3 regions of the Streptomyces africanus genome follow, and region 1 is predicted to be linked to each of the others. Evidence: riboswitches for the same ligand, from Rfam matches in the RefSeq annotation. Region 1 holds a riboswitch; each other region holds the start of a gene.
The links. Region 1 has a riboswitch for cobalamin ahead of QF034_RS08830 (cobalamin biosynthesis protein). Riboswitches for the same ligand answer to the same signal wherever they lie in the genome.
Positions count from the first base shown of each region.

Region 2: it holds a riboswitch for cobalamin, as region 1 does, so the genes downstream of both, QF034_RS05835 (ABC transporter substrate-binding protein) here and QF034_RS08830 (cobalamin biosynthesis protein) in region 1, are expected to answer to the same signal.
Region 3: it holds a riboswitch for cobalamin, as region 1 does, so the genes downstream of both, QF034_RS03025 (energy-coupling factor ABC transporter permease) here and QF034_RS08830 (cobalamin biosynthesis protein) in region 1, are expected to answer to the same signal.

Region 1 is NZ_JAUSYP010000001.1:1,877,450-1,882,659, forward strand. It holds gene QF034_RS08815 (class II aldolase/adducin family protein) at 1-31, opposite strand, end outside; gene QF034_RS08820 (inorganic phosphate transporter) at 280-1,530, shown strand; gene QF034_RS08825 (hypothetical protein) at 1,565-1,786, shown strand; cobalamin riboswitch at 1,928-2,066, shown strand; gene QF034_RS08830 (cobalamin biosynthesis protein) at 2,168-3,109, shown strand; gene QF034_RS08835 (cobyric acid synthase) at 3,106-4,617, shown strand; gene cobN (cobaltochelatase subunit CobN) at 4,614-5,210, shown strand, end outside.
Region 2 is NZ_JAUSYP010000001.1:1,234,086-1,239,295, reverse strand. It holds gene QF034_RS05855 (YbaK/EbsC family protein) at 1-157, shown strand, start outside; gene QF034_RS05850 (4-hydroxybenzoate 3-monooxygenase) at 211-1,434, opposite strand; gene QF034_RS05845 (APC family permease) at 1,474-3,114, opposite strand; gene QF034_RS05840 (CoA-binding protein) at 3,248-3,676, opposite strand; cobalamin riboswitch at 3,768-3,957, shown strand; gene QF034_RS05835 (ABC transporter substrate-binding protein) at 4,027-5,049, shown strand; gene QF034_RS05830 (FecCD family ABC transporter permease) at 5,046-5,210, shown strand, end outside.
Region 3 is NZ_JAUSYP010000001.1:590,797-596,006, forward strand. It holds gene QF034_RS03020 (serine/threonine-protein kinase) at 1-497, shown strand, start outside; cobalamin riboswitch at 588-948, shown strand; gene QF034_RS03025 (energy-coupling factor ABC transporter permease) at 979-1,680, shown strand; gene QF034_RS03030 (energy-coupling factor ABC transporter substrate-binding protein) at 1,677-2,051, shown strand; gene cbiQ (cobalt ECF transporter T component CbiQ) at 2,057-2,806, shown strand; gene QF034_RS03040 (energy-coupling factor ABC transporter ATP-binding protein) at 2,803-3,657, shown strand; gene QF034_RS03045 (FAD-dependent monooxygenase) at 3,750-4,907, opposite strand; gene QF034_RS03050 (TetR/AcrR family transcriptional regulator) at 4,997-5,210, shown strand, end outside.

The DNA.
Region 1 (5,210 bases):
CGCCTCGTCCGTCGCCTCGCTGCTCAGCCATGCGGCGATCCTGCCAGGCAGGTCCTCAACGCGCCGCCGGGCGGGTCCACTTCAGGCCGGAAGTCGCGCCTACGGAAATTCGCATACCAGGACAGATACCCTTGACGCGTATACGAACCTGGTCCCGCCCCCAGGACGGAACGGCAACCCTCGATTGCAGACACCCCGGCGCCCCCCTCAGTTCATCTTCCGTTCACTCGGGTTACCTACGTTCGACTGGCCAACGACCTCGAACGATTGCCTGGGTAAATGGAAAGCTTCTCGCTGATCCTCGCGATTGTGGTGGTAACCGCACTCGCGTTCGATTTCACGAACGGTTTCCACGACACCGCGAACGCGATGGCCACGACCATTTCCACGGGCGCCATGCGGCCCAAGGTCGCCGTCGCCATGTCGGCCGTCCTCAACCTGGTCGGCGCCTTCCTGTCCGTGGAAGTCGCCAACACGATCTCCAAAGGCCTCGTCGACGAGGCCGGCATCCGTCCCGAGGTCATCTTCGCCGCCCTGGTCGGCGCGATCCTCTGGAACCTGGTGACCTGGCTGGTCGGCCTGCCGTCCAGTTCCTCGCACGCCCTGATGGGCGGCCTGATCGGCGCCACGATCGCCTCGGCGGGCGTCGGCGCGGTGCACGGTGACGTCCTGGTCACCAAGGTGCTGATCCCGGCAATCGCCGCCCCGCTGGTCGCGGGCGTCGCGGCACTGCTCGCCACCCGGCTGACGTACTCCCTCGGCAAGAAGGCCGACGGCAAGGCCTCCGAGAAGGGCTACCGGGCCGGCCAGATCGCCTCCGCGGGCCTGGTCTCCCTGGCCCACGGCACCAACGACGCCCAGAAGACGATGGGTGTCATCACCCTCGCCCTGGTGGCCGGCGGCGCCGTCGCCCCCGACTCCGACCCGCCCACCTGGGTCATCCTCTCGGCGGGTCTCGCCATCGCGCTCGGCACGTACCTCGGCGGCTGGCGCATCATCCGCACCATGGGCAAGGGCCTGACCGACCTCCGGCCGCAGCAGGGCTTCGCCGCCCAGACCAGCGCCGCCACGGTCATCCTGGCCTCCTCGCACATCGGCTTCTCCCTCTCCACCACCCACTCCGTGTCCGGCTCGGTGATGGGCGCGGGACTCGGCCGCAAGGGCGGCGTCGTCCGCTGGTCGACGGCGACGCGGATGTTCGTCGCGTGGGGCCTGACGCTGCCGGCGGCGGCCCTGGTGGGCGCGCTCGCCGAGTACGTCACCGGCTTCGGCAGCTGGGGCACCGCGGTCGTGGCCGTCTTCCTCGTCGCCTCCAGCGCGGCGATCTGGAAGCTCTCGCGGCGTGAGGTCGTCGACCACACCAACGTCAACGACGCCGACGAGGCGGAGCCGGCCGGTGTGGTGACCACGGCGATGGCCGCGGTGACACCGCCGCCGGCGGGTGGCACGGCCACGGACGAGCCGAGCGCCACGATCCCGGCGCCGGCCCCGGTCGAACGCCGGCCCTCCACCACGACCACCCCGGTCTGATCCCGCCCACTCGGTTACAAGGAGAACCTCTGCCATGAAAATCGACTGGGCGGCCCTCGGCTCCGTCTTCGGCGTCAGCCTCGTGGTCACCGTGGCCCTCGTGGGCCTGTTCACCCTCGGCATCACCGGCCTGTCCCGCCGCGAGCGGGCGGCCGCCGAGGGCGGGACCGCGGGACTCGCGGTGACGGGCGCCTACGCGTGCTTCGCGGCGTGTGCGGCGGCTGTGGGATACGGGATCTATCTGATCGTGGCCTGATCACGGTCACTTCTGCCGGGCGGTACGGGACTTCGGTCCTGTGCCGCCCGGTTGTCGTGTGGCGGGGGCGCCAAGTCGGCGTCGGGGCGCCGGTGTGGGCTTCTGCACACTCTCCCCACGCAGGTCAACGGCAAGTTGACGGCTGATCCCGGCCGTGGTGGACTGCCGGGGCCAGTACGGCGGCAGGAGAGGAAGCCGGTGGAAGTCCGGCGCGGTCCCGCCACTGTCACCGGGGTAGCAATCCCCGGGAGCCAGGAACTCTCACCGCCGGTCTAGTCGAACCAGGGCGTGGACACCCTGAGTGAGGACATATCGCCATGCGCGGCTGCCGATCGAGGTTCAGTACCCCACCCCTGCCCGCCCCCGCGGCCGGCTGAGCCCATGGGTGCCGGTCGCGTCTTCGCGTACGGCGCCGCCGCCGGTCTGATCGGTGACCTGCTGCTCGGCGATCCCCGCCGAGGACATCCGGTCGCCGTGTTCGGGCGGGCCGCGGGGGCCGTGGAACGGGTGTTGTGGCGGGACCACCGCGGGTGGGGCGCGCTGCACACCGCGGTGTGCGCCGGAGGCGCCGTCGCGCTCGGGGGCGTCGCCTCGCGTGCCGTGAGGGACTCCGCCGTCGCGTCCGTCGCGCTGACGGCTGCCGCCACCTGGGCCGTGGTCGGGGGGACTTCGCTCGCGCGGGAGGCGCAGGCCATCGGGGGTGCCCTGGAGGCGGGGGACGTCGAAGGGGCCCGGGCGCGGCTGCCGCATCTGTGCGGGCGGGATCCGCAGACGCTCGACGCCGACGGGATCGCCCGGGCCGTGGTCGAGTCCGTCGCCGAGAACACCTCCGACGCGGTCGTGGGCACGCTCGTGTGGGGGGCCATCGGCGGTGTGCCGGGGCTCCTCGGGTTCCGGGCCGTCAACACCCTCGACGCCATGGTCGGGCACAAGTCGGCCCGCTACCGGCGCTACGGGTGGGCCTCCGCACGGCTGGACGATCTCGCGGGCTGGCCGGGGGCCCGGCTGACCGCCGTGCTCGCGGCCCTGGCGGGAGACGATCCACGGGGAGCGGTGCACGCCTGGCGTGCCGATGCCGACCGGCATCCGAGCCCCAACGCCGGGCCCGTGGAGGCCTCGTTCGCGGGGGCGCTCGGGGTGCGGCTGGGCGGGACCCTGTCGTACGGCGGGCGCGTCGAGCACCGGCCCGTGCTCAACGGCGCCGGGCGCCCCGTCGCCACCCGGGACATCGAACGGGCCGTACGGCTGTCCAGGCGGGTCGGCTGGCTCGCGCTCGGCGTCTGTGTCGCCGCGCGCCGTATCGCGAAAGGGCGTACGTCATGACGGGCGGTGGGCTTCTCGTCGCCGGTACCACCTCCGACGCCGGCAAGAGCGTCGTGACCGCCGGGATCTGCCGGTGGCTGGTGCGGCAGGGCGTCAAGGTCGCGCCCTTCAAGGCGCAGAACATGTCCCTCAACTCCTTCGTGACGAAGGAAGGGGCCGAGATCGGGCGGGCGCAGGCCATGCAGGCGCAGGCCTGCCGCGTCGAGCCGACCGCGCTGATGAACCCGGTGCTGCTCAAGCCCGGCGGCGAGAGCAGCAGCCAGGTCGTGCTGCTGGGCAAACCGGTCGGGGAGCTCAGCGCACGCGGGTACCACGGCGGACGGCAGCAGCAACTGCTCGGGACCGTGCTGGACTGTCTGGAGCAGTTGCGGGGCACGTATGACGCGGTGATCTGTGAGGGGGCGGGCAGTCCCGCCGAGATCAATCTGCGGCGGACCGACATCGTCAACATGGGGATCGCCCGCAACGCCGGGCTCCCCGTGCTCGTCGTCGGCGACATCGACCGGGGCGGTGTCTTCGCCTCGTTCTTCGGAACCGTGGCGCTGCTGTCGCGCGAGGACCAGGAGTGCGTCGCCGGGTTCCTCGTCAACAAGTTCCGGGGGGACGTCTCCCTGCTGGAGCCGGGTCTCGACATGCTCCAGGGCCTCACCGGGCGGCGTACGTACGGCGTCCTGCCCTTCCGGCACGGGCTGGGGATCGACGAGGAGGACGGGCTGCGCGTCTCCCTGCGGGGGACGGTCCGTGAGTCCGTCGTCGCCCCGCCGGTCGGCGAGGACGTGCTGCGCGTCGCCGTGTGCGCCGTTCCGCTGATGTCCAACTTCACGGACGTCGACGCGCTGGCCGCCGAACCCGGTGTCGTCGTGCGGTTCGTGGACCGGCCGGAGGAACTCGCCGACGCCGACCTCGTCATCGTGCCCGGGACCCGCGGGACCGTCCGTGCGCTGGAGTGGCTGCGCGAGCGGGGGCTCGCCGAGGCCCTGGTCCGCAGGGCCGCCGAGCACCGGCCCGTCCTCGGGATCTGCGGCGGTTTCCAGATCCTCGGCGAGCACATCGAGGACGACGTGGAGAGCCGCCGGGGCCATGTCGAGGGGCTCGGGGTCCTGCCCGTGCGGGTGCGGTTCGCCCGCGAGAAGACCCTCACCCGGCCGGAGGGCGAGGCCCTCGGGGAGCGCGTCGAGGGGTACGAGATCCACCACGGGGTCGCCGACGTCCAGGGCGGCTCCGCCTTTTTGGACGGCTGCCGGGTCGGCCAGACCTGGGGCACGCACTGGCACGGCTCGCTGGAGTCGGACGGGTTCCGGCGGGCCTTCCTGCGCGAGGTGGCGGCCGCCGCGGGGCGCCGCTTCGTGCCCGCGCCCGGCACCTCGTTCGCCGCGCTGCGCGAGGAGCAGCTCGACCGGCTCGGCGACCTGATCGAACAGCACGCGGACACGGACGCGCTGTGGCGGCTCATCGAGTCGGGCGTGCCGCGAGGACTGCCCTTCATTCCACCGGGAGCACCCGCATGAGCACTGTGTTGTTGTTGTCGACCGCCGACACGGACCTGCTGGCGGCCCGGGCCGCCGCCGGCGCCTCGTACCGGATCGGCAACCCGACCCGCGTGGACGTCGGGGAGGAACTTCCGGCCCTCCTCGACGGCGCGGACATCGCCGTCGTACGGCTCCTCGGCGGCAAGCGGGCCTGGGAGGACGGGCTCGCCGCGCTGAAGGCCTCGGGCGTCCCGACCGTGCTGCTCGGCGGCGAGACGGTGCCCGACGCGGAGCTGATGGCCGAGTCGTCGGTGCCGGCCGGTGTCGTGGCGGAGGCGCTGAAGTACCTCGTGGAGGGCGGGCCGGCCAACCTCACCGAGCTGGCGCGGTTCCTGTCCGACACCGTGCTGCTCACGGGCGAGGGCTTCGCCGCGCCCCAGCGGATGCCGGAGTACGGCGTCCGCGGCGAGCGCGCGCGGGTCGAGGGCCGGCCGACCGTCGGCGTGCTCTTCTACCGGGCGCACGAGCTGAGCGGCAACACCGCCTTCGTGGACACCCTGTGCGATGCGATCGAGGCGCGGGGCGCCAACGCGCTTCCGGTGTACTGCGGTTCGCTGCGCGGGGCCGACGCG
Region 2 (5,210 bases), 640 kb from region 1:
GCCGGGCGGCTGGCCCGTGCTGGTGGACGCGGCCGTCGTCGATCTGCCGTACGTGCTGGTCGGCAGCGGCCGGCGGCGGGGCAAACTGCTGGTGCCGGGCAAGGCCTTCGCGGAACTGCCGGGCGCGGTGGTGCTGGAGGGGCTCGGGGTCGCCTGAGGGCAGGTCCCGTGCCGCCGCGTGGTGGGTCAGCGGCTGGTGCGCGTCATGGATCAGTACCGCGCGGCCGTCCCGAGGTACTGCTCGGCGAAGGCCGCGGCGGCCGCGGGCGAGGTGAACAGGCGACGCAGGCGGGCCAGTGTCGTGCCCGCGCGGAACGGGTCGCCCGCCGCCGCGCCGTGGTACACCTCGGACAGCCACTGCGAGAACTCCTGGTAGTCCCACACCCGCCGCAGGCACGCCTGCGCGTAGCCGCCGAGGCCGCTGTCGTCCCCGCTGGTCAGCTGGGCCACCAGGGCGTCGCCGAGCAGGAAGGCGTCGTGCAGGGCGAGGTTCATGCCCTTGGCGGCGATGGGGGCGACCAGGTGGGCCGCGTCACCGGCGAGGAAGAGCCGGCCGGAGACCATCGGCTCGACCACGTAGTCGTGCATGTCCAGCACACGCTTCTCGATCAGCCGCCCCTCGGTCAGCGGCGGCACACCGGACGCGCCGAGCCGCTCCCGGAGTTCCGCCCAGACGCGCTCGTGCGGCCAGTTCTCCGGGTCGTCGCCCGGCGGGCACTGGAGGTAGTAGCGGGTCACCTCCGGGCTGCGGGGCATCTGCCCGGCGAACCCCTTGGCGTGGCAGCCGAACAGCACGCCGTCGGCGGACGGCGGCGCCTCGGCGAGCAGGGCCAGCCAGCCGATGCCGTAGTCGTGCCGCGCGATGCGCACCTGTTCCGGCGGCAGGGCGGCCCGTGTCACCCCGCGCGCCCCGTCGCAGCCGGCCACGAAGTCGCAGTGGACGATGCGGTGTTCACCCGTCTCCGGGCAGGTGTACGACACCGAGGGCCGGTCGGAGTCGATGTCGTGCACCCGCACGTCCCGGACCCCGAAGCGGATCTGTCCGCCGCGCACGTCGGCGTACTCGCGCACCAGGTCCGTCACCAGCAACGGCTGCGGGTAGACGAAGTGGTGACTGCCGGTCAGCTCCGCGTAGGGGAACCGGTACCGCTCGCCGTCGAAGCGGAACTCGCACGCGGAGTGCAGCTCCGCGCGGTCCAGCAGATTCCGCGCGAGGCCACGCTTCTCCAGGCCCCGTACGGCCCACTCCTCGATGACTCCGGCCCGGGGCCGCTGTTCTATGAACTCCCGCGTCTCGGTCTCCAGCACCAGGCAGTCCACGGCCGCGGCCCGCAGGATGTTGCCGACGGTCAGCCCGGCGGGACCGGCGCCCACGACAACGACTGGGAAGCGTTGCGGGGCGCCGGAGTCGGGAGGCGGGGAGGCTTGGGTCATGCGCTCATTATGGAGGCCCCGGCCGCGCGGGGGGCGGTGTCAGTGGACGGTCGCCTCGGTGACGGCCACCCCCCCGATGCTCCGCTCGATCTCCTCCGGCCGGGACGCCGAGGCCCGGGCCCAGTAGTAGATCCCCAGGGAGAACACCGTGATGACCGCCATGTCCCACCACAGTCCGATGTGCCCCTGGCCGCCGAAGCCGCCCTGCCAGGAGATGACGCCCATGCCCAGCAGGTAGACGGGCAGCCACTGGGCGGCCCTCCAGTCGAGCCGGGGTGCGTCGGGCAGTTGCTTGCGGGTGGCGTACCAGGCGTATCCGCCGAGCAGGACGTAGCCGAGGACGATGGCCACACCGAGCCGCCACAGGGTGTCCCACGTCGACCAGTAGATGATGAGGTCGGCCACGACGAACGACAGCGGGGAGACGACGTTCCCGCCGGGCAGCCGGTAGGGCCGTGCCCGGTGCGGCAGCCGGTCGGCGAAGACGCCGTACGCCAGCGGGGCGCCCGCGTACATCAGCACGCTCGCCGAGGTGATGAAGCCGACCAGCTGCTGCCAGCTCGGGAACGGCAGGAAGCAGACCACGCCGGTCACGAAGGAGACGATCAGGCCGAACCACGGCACGCCGCGCGCGTCGGTGCGCGTGAAGATCTTCGGCGCGTAGCCGTTGCGGGCCAGGCCGTAGGAGACGCGGGAGGTGGCGGTGGTGTAGATCAGGCCGGTGCCGCCGGGGGAGACGACCGCGTCCAGGTACAGGACCACGCTCAGCCAGCCGAGCCCCAGCAGGGTGGCCAGCCCCGCCCAGGGGCCGCTGATACCGGGGTAGTCGAGCTTGGCCCAGCCGTGCGCGAACGAGGCCAGCGGCAGGGCCGCGATGAAGACGATCTGGAGCAGGACGTAGATCCCGGCCCCGATGGCGACCGAGCCGAGCGTCGCGCGGGGCAGGTCACGGGCCGGGTCGCGGCTCTCACCCGCCAGCTGGATCGCCTGCTCGAAGCCCAGCAGGGCGAAGATGATGCCGCTGGAACTCACGGCGCTCAGCACGCCGTGGGCGCCGAACGGGGCGAAGCCGTGCTCGGTGAAGTTGCCCGGGTGGAAGTTGCCGGCCGCGATGATGAAGATCGCGGCCAGCGGCACGGCCACCTTCCACCAGGTGGCGGCGCTGTTGGTGTGCGCCAGGAGCCGCACACCGAGGAAGTTGACCACGACGAACACGGCCATGAGGAGGACGGCGACGACGAACCCGCTGGTCGTCAGCGTCCCGTCCTTGGCGTGCTGGAAACCCTGCGCCCAGTGCCAGTGCCCGGCGTAGCCGATCATGGCCTCGACCTCGATCGGTGCCACGGTCGCCGCCTGGAGCCAGGAGAACCAGCCGAAGGACATGCCGGCCAGTCCGCCGAACGCGTAGTGCGGATAACGTGCCGTGCCGCCCGCGACCGGGAACATGCCGCCGAGTTCCGCGTGCACCAGGGCCAGCAGCACGATCCCGACCGCGCCGATCAGCCACGACAGAATCGCCGCGGGCCCGGCCGCCACGACCGCCTTCTCGGCGCCGTACAGCCACCCGGAGCCGATGATGGAACCGACCGACGCCCACATGAGCCCGATCAGTCCGACGTCCCGGCGCAGTCCGCCCGGACCCCCCTTTACCCCCGCTGCTGCCTGGTCGACGCTCACCATGAATGAAGGGGCCTCTCATAAAAGAACTCGTGAGTTCTGCGAGCAAGAGGCCTCAGATTAGGAATCGGTCATCCGGCGGCAGAAGGCGAGTTGTGCAGCCTTGACCCGGCCCGGGCATTTCCTGGAAAGCGCTTCAGGAATTCTGTACGCCGTGATGAGGAAGTCGTGGGATCTCGATCGCCGGGCAGCGGTCCATCACCATCTCCAGGCCCGCGGCGCGGGTCCGGTCGTACGCCGCCTCGTCGATGACGCCGAGCTGGAACCACACGGCCTGCGCTCCCTTCGCGACCGCCTCGTCCGCGACGGCTCCGGCGAGATCGCTGTTCACGAACACGTCCACGACGTCCACGTCGAAGGGGATGTCCGCCAGGCTCGCGTACCCCTGCTCGCCGTGCACCGTCTCCGCCTTGGGATGCACGGGCACGACGCGCTTGCCGAAGCGCTGGAGCACGGCGGCGACGCCGTACGCCGCGCGCTGCCGGTTCGACGACAGGCCCACCACGGCCCAGGTGTCGCCGAGCTCGGTGAGGATCCTGCGGACCGTTGCCTCGTCGCCGTACACCGGCGGCCTCCTCGTACGTCGCGTAAGTGCTGCTGGGGACTCCCCTGGATGCAACGGCGCAGGGCGGGCGGTGATTCCCCCGAGCTCGCCGTGATAGCTTGCCGAGGCCAGTCGAACCCATGTACGTGGGTCAGGGAATCCGGTGCGAATCCGGAACTGACGCGCAGCGGTGAGGGGGACGGGCGGGGCCTCGGCCACTGGACGGCGCGTGTGACGTCCGGGAAGGCGCTCCGCACCGGACGAACCCGAGTCCGAAGACCTGCTGGCGGCCCCCGCGGCCGTTCGCGGCGGGGGAGCACCGTACGACCGGGCTCCGCGATCGAGCCCTCGACGACTGAGGACTGGTTTCCGTGCCCCTCGCCCGACCCGCCCGTGCCGCCGTCCTGCTCGCGGTCGGCTCCCTGCTCCTGGCCGGCTGCGGCGACTCGAAGGCCACCACGACGAAAGCCGCCGTCACGCTCGGCAACTGCGGCCACGAGGTGCGCGTCGAGGCCCCGCCGCAGCACGCCGTCTCCCTCAACCAGGGCACCACCGAGATCCTGCTCTCGCTCGGCCTCGCCGATCGCCTCGCGGGCACCGCCACCTGGACCGACCCCGTGATGAAGGGGCTGGCGAAGGCCAACGCGAAGGTGCCGCGCATCGCCGACAACAACCCGTCCTTCGAACGGGTCCTGGACGCCGACCCCGACTTCGTCGCCGCCTCCTTCGTCTCCACCCTCGGCAAGGGCGGCGTCGCCACCCGCGAGCAGTTCGAGAAGCTCGGCCTCCCCACGTACGTCTCCCCGTCGGACTGCGCCGGCAAGGACAACTCCGGCGACGGCGACGGCGACGGCGCGCGCGCCAAGGCGCTGGGCATCGACACCGTCTACGGCGAAGTACACGACCTGGCCACCGTGTTCGGGGTGAAGGAGCGGGGCGACAAGCTCGTGGCCTCCCTCCAGCGGCGCATGGCGAAGGCCACGCAGGGCATCCACGCCTCGGACGTCACCCTCCTGTACTGGTTCGCCAACTCCGAGTCGCCCTACATGGCGGGCTGTTGCGGGGCGCCCGGCATCATCACCCGGGCCCTCGGCGCGAAGAACGTCTTCGACGACACGCACGAGGAGTGGCCGCAGACCAACTGGGAGACGGTCGCCGAACGTGACCCCGATGTCCTCGTCATCGGCGACCTGACCCGCACGTCGCAGACCGCCGAGTCGGCCGCGCGGAAGATCGCCTTCCTGGAGTCCAACCCCGTGACCCGGAACATGGACGCGGTGAGGCACAAGCGGTACGTGCTGCTCAGCGGGCAGGCCATGAACCCGACCATCCGCACGGTCGAGGGCGTGGAACAGGTCGCCGCCCAACTGCGCGAGTTCGGGCTCGTGAAGTGACCGTCCGCGGGCCCGCGCTCGGTGTCGCGGGCGCCTTGCTGCTGGTGGTCTCCCTGGCCCTGGCGATCACCGTCGGCCCGGCCGACATCCGGGTCGCGGACGTCTGGTCCGTCGTCGCGGCCCATCTCGGTCTCGGCAGTGCCGACCTGACGCCGATCCGC
Region 3 (5,210 bases), 1.3 Mb from region 1:
CCACGTACGCGCTGCCCACCGGGTCCCGCACCGCTTCGGGCGGGCGTTCCCGTCGCGCCGCGCCCCGTGGCGGTCTCGGCCACCACCGCAGGACGGCCGCGGCGGTGGCCGCGGCGGCCGTCTTCCTCGCCGCGATGCTCGCCGGCATGCAGTGGTTCTCGCCCGACGACACCGCGACGGAGGGCACGGAACCCGACGTGTCCCCGTCCGCGAGCAGCCCGGCAGCCCCCTCGCCCGGCGACTCGGCCGACTCCGCCGACCCCCTGGCCTCCGCCCCGGCGGCCGCCACGACGCCGACGGCCGGCACAGTGGCCGATGTCACTCCCTCCACCACGGCACCCGCTTCCCCGGCCCCCGCCGAAGCGACGACCGGCGCCACGAGCCCGGCGCAGGAGACGAGCAACAGCTCGCCGGAGAAGGCTGACAAGCCCCAGCAGGAACAGCCTCCACAGTCCGGGGACAGTGGGGAGGACGAGGGCGACGACGGGGACGACTGAGCCCTCCTGCGCCGGTGTGCGAGCGGTCGCCCCTTCACGCGCCCCCTCGCGCGCCCCCTCGGCTGGCTTGTCATGGCCCTTATCCCGGCATTACTGTCACCACGCCTTGGTGAACGGGAAATCCGGTGTGATGCCGGTGCGGCCCTCGCCACTGTGATCGGGAAGTCCGGCTCCGGCCCTCACGGGCGGCCACTGGGTCCTAGGGCCCTGGCGTCGCATTCCCGTCTGCCGCGCGACGTCTGGCACGCACGCTCGCCGCGTTGCCGAATCGCCCACGTGGCTCCGCCACGGGGGCGCTCCGGCGCCTTGCGATCGCATGCGCCAGACGCCGCGCGGCCCGCCCTTCGGGCGGACGACGGGAATGTGACGCCAGGGCCCACGGCCCCGGGAAGGCGGAGTACGGGCGGTGGGACCCGTGAGCCAGGAGACCGGCCAAGGCGCGTCAACCATCCACGAGGTGCTGGAGAGGGTCTGCTGAGCCATGCACATTGCCGAGGGTTTCCTGCCGCCGGCGCACGCGGCCGCCTGGGGCGTCGCGTCCGCGCCGTTCGTCCTCCACGGGGTCCGGTCGCTCACCCGTGAAGTGCGCGAGCACCCCGAGAGCACCCTGCTCCTCGGTGCCTCCGGTGCCTTCACGTTCGTCCTGTCCGCTCTGAAACTGCCGTCCGTCACCGGCAGTTGTTCCCACCCCACCGGCACGGGCCTGGGCGCCATCCTGTTCCGGCCGCCCGTCATGGCGGTGCTGGGCACCATCACCCTGCTCTTCCAGGCGCTGCTGCTCGCGCACGGCGGTCTGACCACGCTCGGCGCCAACGTCTTCTCCATGGCGATCGTCGGCCCCTGGGCGGGCTACGCGGTGTACCGCCTGCTGCGCCGCTACGACGTGCCGCTGATGGTCGCCGTGTTCTCCGCCGCGTTCGTCGCCGACCTGTCCACCTACTGCGTCACCAGCGTGCAGCTGGCGCTCGCGTTCCCCGACCCGGGCAGCGGGTTCCTGGGCGCGCTCGGCAAGTTCGGCTCCATCTTCGCCGTCACCCAGATCCCGCTCGCGGTGAGCGAGGGACTGCTGACGGTCCTCGTGATGCGGCTGCTGGTGCAGTCCAGCAAGGGCGAACTGACCCGGCTGGGTGTGCTCGTGGCCGGGAAGCAGTCCCGGAGCGAGACCGAGGAGGTGGCCCGATGAGCAGGAACACGAAGATCAACCTTCTGCTGCTGCTCGCCGTGGCCGCGCTCGCCGTGCTGCCGCTCGCGCTCGGCCTCGGCGACCACAAGAAGGAGCCGTTCACCGGCTCCGACGGCGAAGCGGAGACGGCGATCACCGAGATCGAGCCGGACTACAAGCCCTGGTTCTCCCCCCTGTACGAACCGCCGTCCGGTGAGATCGAGTCGGCGCTGTTCTCCCTCCAGGCGGCCCTGGGCTCCGGTGTCCTCGCCTACTACTTCGGCCTGCGCCGGGGCAGGCGGCAGGGTGAGCGGCGGGCGCGGGAGCGGGGGCCGGACTCCGGGAACGCGGCGGACGGTACCGCCGAGAAGTCCCCGGCCGAAGGGGCCTGAGCCGCGTGCTGCCGATCGACGCGGCGGCGCACAGCAGTCGCTGGCGCCGCCGCCATCCCGTGGACAAGGCCGTCCTCGGCCTGGGTCTGACCCTGCTGGCGATCTCGCTGCCGCCCTGGCCGGGCGCGGCTCTGGTGCTGCTGACCGCCCTGGTGGTGCTGCTGGGTCCGGCGGGCGTGCCCGGGCGCCGGCTGTGGCGGGCCTACCGGGTGCCGCTGGGTTTCTGCGTGACCGGCGCGCTGACGCTGCTCGTGCAGGTGGGCGGGCCGGGCGGCTTCGTCTCCCTCACCGGTGACGGGCCGGTCCGGGCCGGGGAGTTGCTGCTGCGCACCTCGGCGGCCTCCCTGGGTGTGCTGCTGTTCGCGTTCACCACGCCCATGTCCGACCTGCTGCCGCGGCTGGTCCGGGCCGGGGTGCCCGCGCCGGTCGTCGACGTGGCGCTCGTGACGTACCGGATGAGCTTCCTGCTGCTGGACTCCGTGCGCCGGGTCCGTGACGCCCAGGCCGCCCGGCTCGGGCACACCACGCGGGCCGCCGCCTGGCGGTCCCTGGGCGGACTCGGCGCCACCGCGTTCGTCCGGGCCTTCGACCGGGCGGTCCGCCTCCAGTCCGGACTCGCCGGGCGCGGCTACGACGGCACCCTGCGCGTCCTCGTGCCCGAGGCCCGTGTCTCCGTCCGCTTCACGACGGCCAGTTGCGTGCTCCTCGCGGCGCTGGCCGTCCTCACCTTCGTACTGGAAAGGCCGCTGACATGAGCGAGCCCGCCCTCGTCGCCCTGCGGGGCGCGTCCTTCGCCTACGAGGACGGCCCGGCCGTGCTCAGCGGCCTGGACTTCGAGATCCGCGAGGGGCGCGCGCTCGCGCTGCTCGGCCGCAACGGCAGCGGCAAGACCACGCTGATGCGGCTCCTCAGCGGCGGACTGCGGCCCCGCGAGGGCCGGTTGACGGTCGCGGGGCAGCCGGTGACGTACGACCGCAAGGGCCTGACCCGGCTGCGGACGACCGTCCAGCTGGTGGTGCAGGACCCGGACGACCAGCTCTTCGCGGCGTCCGTCGAGCAGGACGTGTCGTTCGGGCCGCTGAACCTCGGTCTGGACGACGCGCAGGTGCGGGCGCGGGTGGCGGAGGCACTCGTCGCCCTGGACATCACCGCCCTGGCCGACCGGCCCACCCATCTGCTCTCCTACGGGCAGCGCAAACGCACCGCCATCGCGGGCGCGGTCGCCATGCGGCCCCGTGTCCTCGTCCTCGACGAGCCGACGGCCGGACTCGACCCCGACGGCCAGGAACGGCTCCTCACCACGCTCGACGGACTCCGTGAGGCCGGCACCACGGTGGTGATGGCCACCCACGACGTCGACCTCGCGCTGCGCTGGGCCGACGACGCGGCGCTCCTCACCCCGTCCGGGGTCCGCACCGGGCCCGCCCCCGAGGCACTGGCCCGCACCGATCTGCTCCGGGAGGCGGGGCTGCGACTGCCGTGGGGAGCCGCCGCGGCGGAACTCCTGCGCGCGCAGGGGTGGTTGACCGGCGCGGAGCCGGGGCCGCGGACGCCCGCGGAACTCGCCGCCCTCGCGGCCGGACGGCTGGGCACGCCGGGAGGCTGAGGGGCGACCCGGAGACTGAGGGCCGCCCGAAGACTGAGGGGCGCCCGGAGACTGGGGGGCGCCCGGAGACTTGGGAGTCTTCGTCGCTGTCGTCAGCGCAGGACCGGCGGTGTCCAGTCGGCATGCCGCAGAATGGCGCGGACGGTCGCGCGGGAGGGGGCCAGACGGAGAGCGGTGTTCCGCGCGGCGACGGCCAGCGGGTGGGTCAGTTGCTGCCCCATCCGGCCGGCCTGGCGGGCGGCGCGTGCGACGGACTGGGTGCGCGGGCGGCGCTCGGCGTCGTAACGGGCCAGCGCCGATGTGACGGTGGGCTCGGTGGCGAGTGCGGCGGCCAGCACGGCCGCGTCCTCCAGCGCCTGGCAGGCGCCCTGGCCGAGGTTCGGGGTCATGGCGTGGGCGGCGTCGCCGAGCAGCGCGATCCGGCCCGCGGTGAACGCCGGCAAGGGCGTCACCAGTTCGTGGATGTCGTGGTGCAGGACGGCGTCGGGGCGGGTCGCGTCCAGCAGCGCAGGGATCGGATCGTGCCAGGTGCCGAACCGTCGGCGCATCGCGTCGAGGGCGTCCGTGTGCCGCACCCCGGGCGGCGAGTTGAGCACTGCGTGCCACTCGGCCCGGCCGTCGGCGAACGCGATGTGCCCGAACTCGGCTCCCCTCCCCCAGGTCAGCTCGAAGTCGGTGGCCAACTCCACCGGGCGCTCGGTGACGGCGCGCAGCACGGTCGAGCCGCTGTAGGCCGGGCCGGGGTGCTGGGGGAACAGCTGGGCGCGCAGCCTGCTGCCCACACCGTCGGCGGCCACGAGCAGATCCGCCTCCAGAGCGGTGTCCCCGAGCGGTATCCGCACCCGGCTGGGGTCGGAGCGGTCGACGGACGTCGCCTCGGCCCCGGTCAGCAGGCACCCGGACGGCAACGCCGCACGCAGCAGGCCGTGCAGCGTGGCCCGCGGGATACCTGCGATCGGTGTGCCCAGTTCGCGTTCGAGAGCGGTCCCGTCCATCCGGGCCAGCCAGCCGCCACCGGGGGCCCGGGTGCCCCCGGTGTACTGGGGCCGCGCAGCCGCGCGCACCGCCTCGCCGACACCGAGGACGTCCAGGGCGCGGATCCCGTTGGCGTGCAGGGAGATACCGGCGCCCGCGTCGTCCAGGACGGGGGCGCGTTCGACCACCGTCACCTCCCAGCCGATCCGGCGCAGACCGAGCGCGGCGGCCAGCCCGCCGATGCCTCCGCCCACCACGACCGCGCTGCCACCCATACCGGCCCTCCCTCGTCCGCCCCGCCACGATCTTTCTACAGATGTAGAAGGATCGTACCCCCGCTCCTCTACAGGTGTAGAAAGGGGGGATGCCCACAGACCGACGTACCGTCCTCGCCGATGCGGCCATCGGTGTGCTCGCCGACGCCGGAATCCGAGGATTGACCCATCGCGCGGTGGACCGGGCGGCTGACCTGCCGCCCGGCACCACGTCCGCCTACTACCGCACCCGCCAGGCACTGCTCACCGCCCTGGTCCGGCGCCTGGTCGCCCTCGACCAGGCGGAACTCCAGGCGATCGGGG